2 regions of the Acrocarpospora sp. B8E8 genome follow, and region 1 is predicted to be linked to the other one. Evidence: riboswitches for the same ligand, from Rfam matches in the RefSeq annotation. Region 1 holds a riboswitch; the other holds the start of a gene.
The links. Region 1 has a riboswitch for thiamine pyrophosphate ahead of thiO (glycine oxidase ThiO). Riboswitches for the same ligand answer to the same signal wherever they lie in the genome.
Positions count from the first base shown of each region.

Region 2: it holds a riboswitch for thiamine pyrophosphate, as region 1 does, so the genes downstream of both, ABGB08_RS11530 (cytosine permease) here and thiO (glycine oxidase ThiO) in region 1, are expected to answer to the same signal.

Region 1 is NZ_JBDPLV010000026.1:17,464-24,930, reverse strand. It holds gene ABGB08_RS24405 (esterase-like activity of phytase family protein) at 1-543, shown strand, start outside; gene pknB (Stk1 family PASTA domain-containing Ser/Thr kinase) at 610-2,469, opposite strand; gene ABGB08_RS24395 (thiazole synthase) at 2,540-3,331, opposite strand; gene thiS (sulfur carrier protein ThiS) at 3,328-3,528, opposite strand; gene thiO (glycine oxidase ThiO) at 3,519-4,610, opposite strand; TPP riboswitch at 4,647-4,761, opposite strand; gene ABGB08_RS24380 (FAD-dependent oxidoreductase) at 4,890-6,059, shown strand; gene ABGB08_RS24375 (Rv2175c family DNA-binding protein) at 6,342-6,716, shown strand; gene thiE (thiamine phosphate synthase) at 6,767-7,444, shown strand; gene ABGB08_RS24365 (polyprenyl synthetase family protein) at 7,451-7,467, opposite strand, start outside.
Region 2 is NZ_JBDPLV010000010.1:23,179-30,645, reverse strand. It holds gene ABGB08_RS11540 (ABC transporter permease) at 1-1,413, shown strand, start outside; gene ABGB08_RS11535 (hypothetical protein) at 1,550-3,037, opposite strand; TPP riboswitch at 3,420-3,531, shown strand; gene ABGB08_RS11530 (cytosine permease) at 3,524-4,849, shown strand; gene ABGB08_RS11525 (hypothetical protein) at 4,874-5,410, opposite strand; gene ABGB08_RS11520 (hypothetical protein) at 5,412-6,179, opposite strand; gene ABGB08_RS11515 (methylated-DNA--[protein]-cysteine S-methyltransferase) at 6,258-6,833, opposite strand; gene ABGB08_RS11510 (PAS domain S-box protein) at 6,922-7,467, shown strand, end outside.

The sequences.
Region 1 (7,467 bases):
GCCAGCGAGGACGGCTGGACGCTGTACCCGATCCTGGAGGGCGCCAAGACCAACGAGCCCGACCAGCGCCGGCGCGTGGTCTACGAGTTCGACGTCCGGGCCGGTGCGTACACCGGTCGCACCTGGTCCTTCCGGGTCGACGACCCGGGGCTCTTCGTCGGCGACGCGTCGGTGCTCGACGGCCGGCGGCTGCTGCTGATCGAGCGGGACAACAACATGGGCCCGAGCTCGCAGATCAAGCGTCTGGTCGTGACCGACCTCGACGCCGCGGGGCCGGACGGCGTGCTGCCCCGCCGCACCGCCGTGGACCTGCTGCGGATCGCCGACCCGAAGGGCGTGTCCACGCCGGCCCGGCCGGGCGAGTACGGGGTCGGGGACCTGTTCTCCTTCCCGCTGCAGTCGGTCGAATCGGTGCTGCCGCTGTCGGGCGATCGGGTCGTGGTGGCCAACGACAACAACTTCCCCGGAAACGACGGGCGCATCCCGGGCCGCGCCGACGACACCGAGGTGATCGTCATCGACGTGCCAGGCCTGCGCGACTGACGAAACCCTGAAGCGCCACCCCCGTCGGACCGGGCGATCCACCGACGGGGGTGAGCGCCCCGCCCCTCAGTGCCAGAGAGTGATCCTCGTCCCCTGCGGGACCTGGCCCACGGGGTTCTGGGAGATCACTCTGCGACCGCCGACGACCTTGCGGACGCGGACGTCGAAGCCCGCGGCCTGGAGTTCCCTACGGGCGTCGTTGACGTCCTTGAAGCGAACATCCGGGACGGTGACGAAGTCGGGGGCGGCGATGGACGGATCGCGTTCCCAGGGCCAGAACGGGGTGTCGGGGCCCTTGGAGACGGTCATGCAGATCTTGGTGGTGGCTTCCATCTCGGCGCCGCCGGCAGGGTCCTGGGCGATCACGGTGCCGGGCGCGGCGTCGTCGGTGACCTCGTTGACGCAGTCGGTGGGGTAGCCCTTGCTGGCCAGGAACTGCTGGGCCTGGTCGCGCATCATGCCGGTCACGTCGGGCGCGAGGAGCCCGGCGCTGACGACCAGGATGACCGAGGAACCCTTGCGAACGCGCTTGCCGACGACCGGGTCCGAGCGGACCACCAGGCCACGGGCGATCTTGTCGCTGGCGGTCTTGCGGACGCGCGAGACCGTCAGACCGGCTTCGGAGATCCTCAGCCGGGCGTCGGCCTCGCTGAGGTTCTCGGTCTTCGGCACCGGGACGGTCTCCGGACCGGCCGACGCGATGATGGTCAGCACCGTGCCCTTGTCGACCTCCTGGCCGCCGGCCGGCTCGGTCTCCAGGACGATGTCCTTGGCCACCTTGCCGTCGAACCGGGCTTCGCCGATCTTGACCTGGAAGCCGAGGCCGCGGGCCTGCTGCTCGGCCAGCTTCACGTTCTGGCTGACCAGGTTGGGGACCTTCAGGGTCCGCTCCTGCGAGAAATACCACCCGCTGAAGGCGATCCCGACCAGCATCACCACGGCGAGCCCGGCGATGAACCAGATCGGCCGCGAGTTCTTCTTGGCGCGCGGCGCGGCGGCGGGCAGGTCGAAGCTGGGCTGGACGGTCGTGTGCTGCACCGGGGCCTGGCCGACGGGGGCCGTGTGCTGGCCGCTGGTGCGGGCCAGGCCGCGATGCGCCTCGACGGCCGCGACCAGCATGGCCGCCGCGTCGGCGGGCCGCCGGTCGGGCTCCTTGGCGGTGGCGGACAGCACCAGCTCGTCCAGCGCGGGAGGCGTCTCCGGCGCCAGCTGCGAGGGGGCGCGCACAGTGTCGTGCACGTGCCGGTAGGCGACCGACATGGGCGACTCGCCCTCGTACGGCTGGTGCCCGGTCAGCAGCTCGTACAGCATGATGCCCGCCGCGTACACGTCGGCGCGCACGTCCGCGACGCCCGCCATGACCTGCTCGGGCGACATGTACGCGATGGTGCCGATCATGATGCCGGACTTGGTCTGGTTGCTGGCCTCGATCGCGCGGGCCAGGCCGAAGTCGACGACCTTGACCCGGCCGTCCTCGGTCAGCAGCACGTTCTCCGGCTTGACGTCGCGGTGGATCAGCCCGGCCTGGTGGGCCGCGCCGAGGGCGGCCAGCACCGGGATCATGATCTCCAGGGCCTCCCGGGCGGGGATCCGCCCGCGCTCCCGCAGGATGTCGCGCAGCGTCTTGCCCGGGAAGTACTCCATCGACAGGTACACGTGGTCCCCGTCGGTGCCCTGGTCGAAGACGTGCACCACGTTCGGGTGTGACAGTGAGGCGACGGATTTCGCCTCGCCGATGAACCGACGCACGAACTGCGGGTCCTCGGCCAGCGAGCGGTGCATCACCTTGACGGCGACCATGCGGTCGAGCCGGATGTCCAGAGCCAGGTAAACGGAGGCCATACCCCCCCGGGCGATCCGGGACTCGACGCGATAACGCCCGTCGAGCGTGTGCCCTACGAGTGGGTCGGTTAGCGTCGTGTCCACGGCCCAGAGTTTACGGGTGATTTGCCACCCCCAGAGCGTGGGAATCCCAAACCGAGACCCATAAAAAGCTTTACTGGCTTTTTGGATCGCTCCGGTCGCGCGCGGGCGACGACGCTTCAGCGTAGTGGCGGCGGGGGATGCGGCCCGCCAGGCGCGCGCGCCGGCCGGCGCTGACCGCGTCGCGCATGGCGGCGGCCATCAGCTCGGGACGCCTGGCCCGGGTCACGGCGGTGGCCAGCAGGACGGCGTCGCAGCCGAGTTCCATCGCCAGCGCGGCGTCGCTGGCGGTGCCGATCCCGGCGTCCAGGATCACCGGCACCTGGGCCGACTCCACGATCAGCTCGATGTTGTGCGGGTTGCGCACGCCGAGCCCGGACCCGATCGGCGCGCCCAGCGGCATCACCGCCGCGCACCCGGCCTGCTCGAGCCGCCGCGCCAGAATCGGGTCGTCCCCGATGTACGGCAGCACCGTGAACCCGTCCGCGACCAGCCGTTCCGCGGCGTCGAAGGTCTCGATGGGGTCCGGCAGCAGGGTCCGCTCGTCGGCGACGACCTCGAGCTTGACCCAGTCGGTCCCGAGCGCCTCCCGGGCCAGCCGGGCGGTCAGCACCGCCTCCCCGGCCGTGAAACACCCGGCCGTGTTCGGCAGCACCCGGATGTCCCTGGCCCGCAGCACGTCCAGCACCGACCCCTGGGCGGCCGGGTCGAGCCGCCGCATGGCCACCGTGGTCAGCTCGGTCCCGGACGCCACCAGCGCCCGGTCCAGCACCTCCAGCGACGGCGCGCCTCCGGTGCCCATGATCAGCCGGGACCCGAACTTCTCGCCGCCCAGCACCAGCACATCGTCATCCACGCTCGTCATCCTCCCTGCACCGCCGTCAGCACTTCGATCCGGTCCCCCTCGGCGAGCGCCGTGGAGTCCCAGGCCCCCCGCCGCACCACCTCGTCGTTGACGGCCACCGCCACGCCCCGCGTCTGCCCTGTCAGCGCCAGTACGGCATGCGCCACCGAAGCCCCCTCGGGCAGCTCGTGACCGCTGCCGTTGATCGTCACTCGCATCTGTTTCCTCGATCGAATCGGGCCGGGTCGCAGGCGGCCAGGCTCGGCGGCGGGGGAGCGCCGGTGAGCAGGGCGGCGACCGCGTCGGCCGTGATGGGCGAGAGCAGCACGCCCGCCCGGTGGTGCCCCGTCGCCACGTACACGCCGGGCAGGCCGGTGGCGCCGATCAGCGGCAGGTTGTCGGGGGTGCCGGGCCGGAATCCCGTCCTGGTCTCGGCGAGCTCCAGCTCGGCGATGCCGGGCACCAGGTCGCGGGCGTCCCTGAGCAGCTGGTAGACCCCGCCCGCGGTGACCCTCGGGTCGAAGCCCTGCTCCTCCATGGTCGCGCCGAGCGTGATCTCGCCGTTCTCGCGCGGCACCAGGTAGACCGGCACGCCGTGCACCCAGCCCCGCACGCATCCGGACAGGAAGCCGCGGGGGCCGTGCAGGCGCAGGATCTGGCCCTTGATGGGGCGGACCGGGAGGCCGGGCAGCAACGCCGCGGACCGGGCTCCGGCGGCGACCACGATCTGCTCGGCCCGGACGGCGCCCTCGGCCAGCCGTACCAGACCGGACTGGACTTTCACCGCCGGTTCCGGGACGAACGTGGCGCGCGCCCGGGCCAGCGCCGCGCACAGGGCGGGGGCGAGCAGGCGCGGGTCCACCCAGGCGTCGTCGCGGGCCAGCAGGCCGCCGCGCACCGACGGCGCCAGCATGGGTTCGCGGTTGCGGCATTCGCGGCCGGTCAGGCGCTCGACCCGCAGGCCCAGCGTCTCCTCGAAGCCGGCCAGGTCGTCCAGCTGGGCCAGGTCGTCGGAGTCGTAGGCGATCTCCAGCGTGCCGTCCGTGCGGTAGTCGACGGTCCGGCCGCTGGCCTCCTCCAGTTCGGTACGGAACGACGGCCACCGGGCCAGCGACTCCAGACCGAGCCGTAACAGCGGCTCCTCGGTGAAGGTGACCTCGCTGACCGGCGCCAGCATGCCCGCCGAGGCGTAGGTCGCGCCACGCCCGGGATCCGGGTCCACGACCACCACCCGCAGCCCCCGCAAGGCGGCCCGCCAGGCGATGGCGAGGCCGACCACACCGGCCCCGATGACGGCCACGTCGAAATCGGTATTCTTACCACTTTCCGAAACTGCGGATTCAGGCACCGCGCTCCCTTCGCCGGCATTATCCGGATCAGGTGTCATAGCGGTCGAGAACCTGGAGAGTTCTCCTCTCAGCCCGGTCAGCCGGACTCCCGCGCGTCTTACCGCATCAGCCTACTCGGGTCCGCACCCGCAACGCACAACACGCCATTCACATACTGTGCGCGGTACTTACCCAATTTGTTACCCAATCTCCATTGGCGAGTGCCCCCGTAGGCAATCTATGGTCAGGGCGTGGATCACGTCGTGGTGGTGGGAGCCGGCCTGGCCGGTATTCGGAGCATCGAGGCCCTGCGGGCCCACGGGTTCGCCGGCCGCATCACGCTCGTCGGGGAGGAGGCCCATCGCCCCTACGACCGCCCGCCGCTGTCCAAGGCCGTGCTGCTCGGCGCCGCCGACTCCTCGGTGGTCGACTCCGACCTGGACGCGCTGGATGTGACGCTGCGGCTCGGCACGGCCGCCAAGGGCCTGCGCGACGGCGTCGTGGAGACGACCGACGGCGAGCTCCAGTTCGACGGCCTGGTGGTCGCCACCGGGGCCACCCCGATCCTGCTCCGCGGGGAGGGTCGCCAGCACGTCCTGCGGACCATCGACGACGCCCTGGCGCTGCGCGCCAAGCTGCTCCCCGAGACCCGGGTGGCGATCATCGGCGCGGGCTGGATCGGCGCCGAGGTGGCCACCGCCGCCGCCCGCGCGGGCTGCCAGGTGACCGTGGTCGAGGCCGACGACGCGCCGCTGGCCGGTGCCCTCCCGGTGGGCGCCTACACCATCCCCTGGTACGCGGAGGCGGGCGTCGAACTCCTCCTCGGCACCAAGGTCGGCACCGTCGACCCGGACGGCCTGACGCTGCTCACCGGCGACCGGATCGACGCCGACGTCGTCGTCACCGGCGTGGGGGTGCGGCCCGCCGTGTCCTGGCTGGAGGGCTCCGACGTGGAGCTCGACAACGGCGTCCTGGTGGACGAGCACCTGCGCACGTTCGCCCCCAACGTGGTCGCCGTCGGCGACTGCGCCAACTGGTGGTCGCGCCGTTTCGGCCGCCGGATGCGGATCGAGCACTGGGACAACGCCCTCAACGGCCCCGACGTGGCCGCCGCCACCCTGATGGGGGAGTCCGCCGTCTTCGATCCGGTGCCCTACTTCTGGTCCGAGCAGTTCAACCACATGGTCCAGTACGCGGGCCACCACGCCGGAGCCCGCATGATCCTGCGCGGCGACCCGGAGCGCGACGCCGGCTGGTCGGTCTGCTGGCTGACCGACGACCACCGCCTCACGGCCATCCTGACCGTCGACCGCCCGCGCGATTTGCTCCAGGGCCGCAGGCTCGTCGAAAGCCGCCAGAGAGTCGACGTGGTACGGCTCGCCGACCCCGGCGTGACCCTGCGTGATTGCACTGTGGCTTGACATCCTCCCCGGCGTGACGCCAGGGACTCCCCACGTCGCCGTGGGGTCCTTACTGCTTCCTCTACGCCGCGTGAGCAGCGTAGGTCGCGGGCGATGCCAGGGTCGGAATTGCCTCACCTGGTCTTACCCGCCCTCCACAGTCGTTTCGGGTGTCCGCCAGCCCGGCGGCCACCGTTCGAACACACTAACGCATGGCCGACGGTAGCCGCAGCCGAATACCTTCTGCGGCTTCTCGGTAATCGGAGTGTTTCATTGCGCGCGCCATGTGGTAATGGTGGTGGCGTGACGCTTACTGTTGCACAGATCGACCGAGAGACCGACCAACTGGTGGGGGACTGGCTTCCGCTCTCAACGGTCGCGAAGAAGCTGGGCCTGAGCATCGGCCGGGCCAAGCAGCTCATCAAGGACAAGAAGCTCGTCGGAGTCCGCCGAGGCGGAGGCGAGCCGCAGATCCCGGCGGTTTTCCTGGCCGGAGACGATGTCATCAAGGGCCTGCCCGGCACCCTGACCGTGCTGGCGGACGCCGGATACGGCGAGGTGGAGTGCATTCGCTGGCTGTTCACCAGCGATGACTCGCTCCCCGGCGCGCCCATCGACGCGATCGTGGCGGGCCGCCACACGGAGGTCAAGAGGCGGGCGCAGGCGCTGGGCTTCTAACGCCCGGGCTCCTGACGCCCGGGCTTCTCAGCGCATGACATCGTGGTCGGGTGACCGAAGACTCTCACGAAGACTTCCGCAGCGCCCGGCAGCGTCTTTCGCGCGCCCTCCTCTACCTGTGCACCGACGGCAGACGTGACCGCGGCGACCTGGACGAGTTCCTGGACGCCGCGCTCGCGGGCGGGGTGGACATCCTCCAGCTGCGCGAGAAGGGGCTGGAGGCGCGGGAGGAGCTCGCGCTGCTCGAACGGTTCCGCGCGGCCTGCGACCGGCACGGCGCGCTGCTGGCGGTCAACGACCGGGCCGACGTCGCGTACGCGGCGGGGCTGGCCGGGTTCGCGCCCGACGTGCTGCACCTGGGCCAGGACGACCTGCCGGTCCCGGCCGCCCGGGCGATCCTGGGCCCCGGCGTGCTCATCGGCAGGTCCACCCACGCCGAGGCCGAGGCGTCGGCCGCCGCCGTCGAGCCCGGGGTCGACTACTTCTGCTGCGGCCCGATCTGGCCCACCCCCACCAAACAGGGCCGCCCGGCCGCCGGACCCGCTCTGCTCCGCCACGCCGCGGGCTTCACCCGCCCGTGGTTCGGCATCGGCGGCATCACCCTCGCCAACCTCGACGAGGTCCTGTCGTACGGCGTACGCCGGGTGGTCGTGGTCCGGGCCATCACCGAGGCCGACGACCCGAAGGCCGCCGCCGCCGAGTTCAAACGCCGTCTCAGCCGGGTTTAGCCGGGTTCAGGTCCGGCGCGCGG
Region 2 (7,467 bases), on a different contig from region 1:
CTGGGCCAGCTCGCCACAGACGGCTACATCACGGCGGTTACCGCCATCCTCAACTTCGACGTCGAGGAGAGAGGGCTGCCGATCTGGCTGGTCGTCGGGCAGCTCGCCGTCGGGCTTGTCGTGCCGCTGGTCGCGGCGGCGTTCCCGGTGCTGCGCGCGGCCCGCGCGACCACGGCCATCGCCATGCGCGACCACGGCGCCACTGCCCCCGCCACCCGCCCCACTCGGCGGGCCCGCACTCCCCGTCGGCCGGCCGGGCTCCGGCTGCCCGGGCTGTCCCGGATGGCCGCCCGCAACGTCGTCCGCCGCCGGGCCCGCCTGGCCGTGACGATGATCGCGCTCGCCCTCGGCGGCTCCGCGTTCATCGCCGCGCTCAACCTGTCCACCTCGCTCAACGTCACCATGCAAGGCCAGAGCGACGCGCTGCGCTACGGCATCGCGGTCAACCTCACCCGCCCCTACCCGGCCGAGCAGGTCGCCGCCCTGGTCCGGGACGTCCCGGGAGTCGCCACCGCCGAGACCTGGCTCAGCACCAAGGTCGGCGTCGGCGACACCCCGACCACGGAATACACGCCCTCCCTGTATGGGGTGCCCGCCGACACCCCGATGCTGGCCCTGCCCGTGCTGTCCGGGCGTTGGCTGAAACCGGGCGAGAACCGCGGCATCGTGATCAGCCACAACCTCGCGAAGGACTACCCGGCGCTGAAGGTCGGCGACGACGTCCAGCTGCGCATAGATGGTCGGTTCGGCACCTGGCACGTGGTCGGGATCGTCCGGCAGGTCGCCGCGCCGCCGACGGCCTGGACGACCTACGACGCCCTCGCTGGCGTGCTGGGGGGCACCGGGACCACCAACGCCGTCCGGGTGATGACCGGCACCCACGACACGGACGCCCTCGTCGCGACCCGAAAGGCCGTCGACGACGCCCTGACCGCCGCCGGGATCGACGTCGCCTCCAACTCGGACACCGCCGAGTCCCAGCAGGTGCTCAGCGACCACATCATCGTGATCGTGGTTTTCCTCGGGGCGCTGACCCTGCTCAGCGTGCTGATCGGCGGCCTCGGCCTGGCCACCACCATGGCCATCAACGTGATCGAACGTACCCGGGAGATCGGCGTCCTGCGGGCCGTCGGCGCCACCACGGTCTCCATCCTCACCCTCGTCGTCACCGAGGGAGGCATCATCGGCGCGCTCAGCTGGCTCGCCGCCCTGGTGCTGGCCGTCCCCGCCAGCATCGTGTTCGGCCAGGTCATCGGCGAGATCTTTCTGGAGACTCCGCTCGACTTCGCCGTCAACGGCCTGGCGCCCTTCGTCTGGCTCGCCATCGTCATCGTCCTGTCGGCCCTGGCCAGCCTCACCCCCGCCCGCCGAGCCGCCGCCCTCACCGTCCGAGAGACCCTCGCCTACCAGTGACGTCACCCAATTCTGCCGTTCCCACTCATCGCATTCCCTCTCATCGAACAGGAGACCGGACCATGTCCAAGACCCAGCGCATCCTGCTCAAGACAGTGGGCGGCCTCGCCGCCGTCGCCGCAGTCGGGACCGGGATCTACTTCCTGATCCAAGCCATCATCGCCATGCACAGCTGAACATCGCCGTCTCTTCCTGGCCGGCCACCATCTCGGTGGCCGGCCGTCGGCCATACGGGAGTCGTATGTGCCGGGGTAGGGATGTGCACACGCTCGGACGGCCGACCTGGCCGGTCTTGGCCGCCTCGTAGACGGCCGTCTTGGGATTCCTTGAGAGTGATGCCGTGGCGGCACAGGGCGCACCGGGCTGGGTTGGGGTCGCCGTGCGGACAGGCGGGAGTGGTGGCCTCAGCCACGGTGCGGTCGGCCGTGCTCAACCGGCTCGGAGGCTGTACGGGGTCCAGCCCGTCGGCCGGGCGGTTCGTGAGGACGGTGCTGTCGGAGAGGGCGGGATCGGTTGCTTGGACTGCGGTGAGCCGGGCCCGCGTGATCTGCGCGCCGATGGCGGCGCACGCCTGGCAGGGCTGACCGGTGTCGAGACGGACGTGGTCCTCGCAGCGCAGGTCCGAGCAGTGGTAGCCGCAGCGGGTGATTGCGATCGCGACGGCGACCGGGTCGGTGATGTCCTCGGTGCGGTATCGCCAGTGCTGCCAGCGGGCGTCGATGCGGTTGGCCAGCTCGGCGGGGGTGCGGACGGCGAGTTCGGCGGTGATGGCGGCGAGCACTCGGCGGGTGCCGTGCTCGGGGAGCAGCTTTCCCAGCGCTGGTGGGATTGCCGTGCGGTAGACCTGCGCCGCGACCCGCACACCGCGTAGCCGGGCTTCGCGGGTGGCTCTCGGTGCCTTGGTGGGTGTAGGTCCTCCGGCGTCAGCCGCAGCCTCAAGCGGGCTATCCACCTGCACGTTGCCTACGGCGGGAGGCTGAGGTGTCTCCAGTTCAGGTGGATAAAGTTCAGGTGTCTTCTGTGGAGTGCCCGGATCTGCCAGGGGTGAGTGCTCCCTTTTGCGAGGGGTGAGTGCCCTGGGTTGCGTGGGGCTGGCGAGGCCTTTGCGTCCTTTTTGACGTACGTGGCGGCCGTGTCGGCGGCCGGTGTCGGGGGAGGCACCCAGGAGTTCCCCCAGGTGGCCCACCGAGGTCTCCAGCGGGTGATCGGCGCCGCCCGGGCGGTCCAAAAGGATCAAGCCGTACAGCCGCCACGCGGTCGGCGAGATCCGCCGCTTGGGATCGCAGGTGGACGACAGCAGCTCCAGCGTCCAGGCCGGGACCGCGGCGTGGGCTTCGCCGGTGTCGCGGGGCAGTCGTAGCGCCGCGTGCCGGACCGCGCGCTTGGCCCCCAGCGGAGCCGATCGGGCCAGCCACGGCTCGTCCGGTTCATCGGCCAGCAAGGAGCGCCGCGCCCCATCGAGGGTCTTCTCGCTGACGCCCAGGGCGTCGGCGACCCAGCAGCGGCGAGCGTGCGCAGCCGCGCGTCCGCCGCCCAGCTTGCGTGGCATCAGGGTCTCGTAGACCGCCCACGCCGCCACGGCGAGGCCTGCGTGATCGGGAGAGCGGAGCAGGCTGGCGGGCATCTGGATGTGTCCACGCGGGTGAGTCTTCGGGGGAGTGCTGGGTGCCGTCGGGACGGCTGGTGGGTCTTTGGCCGTTGCAGTCATTTGGCCGTCCCGAGGCGGCTGGCAAGCACCTGTCCAAGACGGATGGGGTCAACGCCGACCCTCGGAGCGCACCTCGTGGCTGTACGATGCCGAGCAGTTCGACCTATGCTCTGACCAGGTGCGACGGGTCGCCCCGTACAGCTGCAAAGTACAGCTACCGCCCCGCACGTGGCTGTACTTCCGTGGACGTCTGCGGACGCTTGTTCGAAATCTGCGAACCCAAACCCGTGGTAGATCTTTGTCCAGTTATGAGGCATCATGGAGCCCGCACGCTGGGCTGATGCCGGGCGTGTCTTCAACTTCAGACCGCGGGAGCTCGGGCGTAACCGGGCTGAGAGGGCAACCAGCGTTGCCGACCGCATGAACCTGTCCGGGTAATGCCGGCGTAGGGAGCGTGTGTCAATGGCGCGTGTCGTTGTGGAGTCGGTTGAGGCTCCGCTCACTCTGGATGAGGCGCCGCCGAAGGCGTTGGGGGTGCTCGATCAAGGGGCGCTCTGGGCCAATCTCGGGGTCAGTCTGCTGGGGTTCTCGGGGGCTGTGGCGCTGGTCAATCCGCTGGGTGATCGGCCGTTGAGTTTTGTCGCGGCGTTGACGGCGGCGGTGGTGGGGAGTCTGGTCGGGACGGCGATGGTGGGGCTCGCGGCGATTCCGGGGACGCGGACGGGGGCCCCGGCGATGGTCCTGCTGCGGGGGCTGTTCGGGGCGAAGCTCTCGTATCTGCCGACCGTGCTGAACATCGTGCAGATGCTCGGGTGGGGCGCGTTCGAGCTGTGGGTGATCGCGCAGGGGGCGAAGGCCATCGCGGGGACGATGGGGGTCACCGTGCCGGATCCGGTGTGGGTGATCATCGGGGGAGCGATCACCACGGCGTTGACGATCCGGCCGTTGGGGGCGGTCCGGCTGTTGCGGCGGTACGTGACGGTCGGGGTGATCGTTTCGATGGTCTACTTCGGTTACGTGTTCTGGCAGCGCGGGGCCGAGTTGGGTAGCGGCTCGTGGGAGGCGTTCGCGCCCTCGGTGGACTACGTGATCGCGCTGTCGGTGTCGTGGGTGCCGCTGGCTGCGGACTTCTCGCGGTTCTCGCGGTCGAGCCGGGCCGCGTTCGGCGGGGTGGTGGGCGGATACACGATCGCGCAGGTGGCCTGCCTGACCCTGGGGATCGCGGCGATGGCGCTGGTCGGCAACGATCCGGCGAAGGTCTGGGATCCGTTCGTGGCGGCCTCGTTCGGGGCCGTCTTCTTCGGGATCCTGGTGCTGCGGGAGACCGATCAGTCGTTCGTGAACGTGTATTCGACCACGATGTCGGTGCAGAACCTGATGCCCCGGGTGGACCGGCGGATCATCTCCGGGGTGGTCGGGGCGTTCGTCACGCTGCTGGCGATCTTCGTGAACGCGGATACGTACGCGGCGTTCCTCGGGATCATCGGCGCGGTGTTCGTGCCGATGTTCGCGGTGCTGGTGGTCGACTACTTCCTGCTCGGCGGGGCCGCGCGGTGGGACGTCTCGGAGCGGGCGCCGTCGCGGTGGCCGATGGTGCTGCCGTGGGCTCTCGGGTTCTGCGCCTGGTGGCTGCTCGGCGCGCTGCCGCAGGTGCCCTGGTGGGAATCGCTGTGGCTGGGCATCAGGAGCGGTCTCGGGTTCACCCCCGCGCCGTGGATGAGCGCCGCGCTCGGCTCCTTCCTGGTCGCGGCGCTGGTAACGCTGCTGGTGGGCCGCCGCCGCACCTGATCGGGGTACGGCGACGGGAGACCATCAGCGAATCGACGCGAACGCGACACCGGCGGCGGAGGCGATCACGGTCGCCAGCACCACCAGCACGAGCGGCGACTTCAGCGGGTTGGGCCGCTTCAGCGGCGGCTCCGCCAGCTGCCTCCTGACCTTCGGAGGCGAGGGAGACGGCGACGGGCTCGGCGTCGCCGAACTCGTCTGGACCACAGGAATCACCGCCTGCGGGATGACCGTCCGAGAGGGAGACGGCCGGGGCGCGGGCGACCGCGTCGGAGTGGGGCTCGGCTCCGGCGCGGGAGAATTCGGGGCCGGCGTCGGATACGGTTCCGGCGACGGCAACGGTGTCGGCGTGTGCGGCGGCTGGTACGGCGGATGCGGATCGGGCGGGCACGGATAGGCCCCGATCCCGATGCCGACCCGGAGGCTGACCACGAGGTTCACGTCAAGGCAGACCTCGATCAGCCCGTGCTCATCCCCATCATCCAGCGAGGAAGCAGCCGCGGGCCCCGCCGCGACGCTCAACCCGACGAGCACCCCCGCCAGCACCACAGGAAGCCGCATCTCAGCCCATCCCGGAGATCCGCTGGAACTCCTGCAGCGCCGCCGAGAACGCGTCCGGCCGCACCGCGAGGCCGCCATCGAAGACCCGGACGATGTCGAAGGTCAGCCACACCCCGACCCCGAGCAAAGCCGCCATCGCCAGCAACGGCACCAGCGTGGCCCCCCGCGGCCGGGCCCCCGCCATGAACGGGAACAGCAGCACCAGCAGACCGGTCACCACCGTCAGCACCAGGATCCCGGTGGGCGGGGTGGCCTGCGCGTCGGCGGCCCGCTGGCGGCGCGCCGAGGTCAGGTTCTGCACCTGCTCCAGCACCGCCATCTTGGCGTCCTCGGTGGCGCCCCCGGTCGTGTCCAGGCTCGCCACCTGGGTGCGGAGCGTGTTCAGCCGGGTGGAGCCCTCGGGGCTGAGGTTGCCCTTGGCCATCACCCGCCACTCCTCGTCGATCACGAACCCGACGTAGTCCCGCAGCTCGGTCTGGACCAGACCCGCGGTCGGGAACGGCAGCGCGCTGGCCGCCCAGTACGCCTCCACGGCCGCCTGGCTCTCCGCGTAGGTGTTCTGCCGGGCCGAGTCCGCCGTCGTCCACGGCACGATGATCGCGATCGCGAAGACCAGCAGGAACAGAGCCGACAACATCGCCCCGGCGTGGCCGACGGTGGGGCCGCCGGGGTCACGGTCGTCGGATCCGCGGTCGAGCTTGCGGAATAGGAAGGCGGCCAAGGCCACCACGCCGACCGCCGTCACGATCGCGAAAACGCAGGCCACCATGGCCACTCCTCGTCACTTTGCTGACTGCATGCCGTGACATAGCTATCACATTAGGTGACGATCGCAAACCCGAGGTGACTAGTTCAGCACGCCTTCCATACGAAGAAGATGCTCTTTGGCGGGCGTGCCCCCCGCGTACGACCCGATCGAGCCGGAGGAGTCGATCGCCCGATGGCAGGGCACGACCAGGCAGACCGGATTGGCGGTGATCGCGTTGGCCACCGCCCGCAGCGCCTGCGGGCGCCCGATCCGCCCGGCGATCTCCTGGTACGTGGTGACGCTCCCGTATCCGACGGCCACCATCATCGGCAGCACCGTACGCGCGAAAGGTGTCGCCAAGCGCAGGTCGAACGGCACGGTGAAGGCGCGCAACTTTCCGGCGAAGTACGCGTCGAGCTCGCGCCGTACCGGATCCAGACGGCGCGGGTCAGGCCCGATGAACCTACCGACATCACGATAAATCCGGGCGAACACCGTGTGCTCTGATTCGAAGCTGCACGCCACGACACCGCGTGACGTCACCGCCAGGACCACGCCCCCGACGGGCGTCTCCGCCGTGCCGAACGCGACATCCGGCGGGGTCTCCCCGACGTAGTTGGGCGCGGTCACGCGAAGCAGGGCTTCGAGGTCCCCCGTGGACACCCCTTGAGACATGGCCCCACTTCCTCTCGCTCTCCCGAGCAGCGTAGCGGAGCCATGAAAAACACCAAGATCACGACCGGAAAACAGGCACGATGGAGGGATGGAGAGCGATCACAGGGACGAATGGGACACCGAGGATGATGGTCTGGCCAAGGCCGTGGTGGCCGCGGCCGCCAACGCCATCGTCGCCCTGGACCGCGACCTCTCCGTGCTCAGCTGGAACCCGGCCGCCGAGCGGCTGTTCGGCTGGCCCGCCGCGGAGCTGCTCGGCCGCCGCGCGCCGCTGGTGCCGAGCGAGCTGATGGCCGAGCACAACGCCGTGCTGGAACGGGTGCGCAACGGCGGCCAGGTCTCGCTCAGGACCAAACGGTTCCGCCGCGACGGCCAGCTGCTGGACGTCCAGGTCGACACGAGCGCGCTCCGTACCGAATCCGGCACGCTACTCGGATATGTGAGCGTTTATCACCTCACCGAGGAGGACGAGGCCGCGCGCAGCCGGGTGGTTCGCCGGGCGCGTCTGGTCCGCCGTCTCACCGACGTGGTCGGCGACATCAACGCCGAACTGGACCTGCCGGTCGTGCTGGACCGGATCGCCGCCAGCCTCACCGAGCTGACCGGCGCGGACGCGGGCGGTTTCGTCCTGATC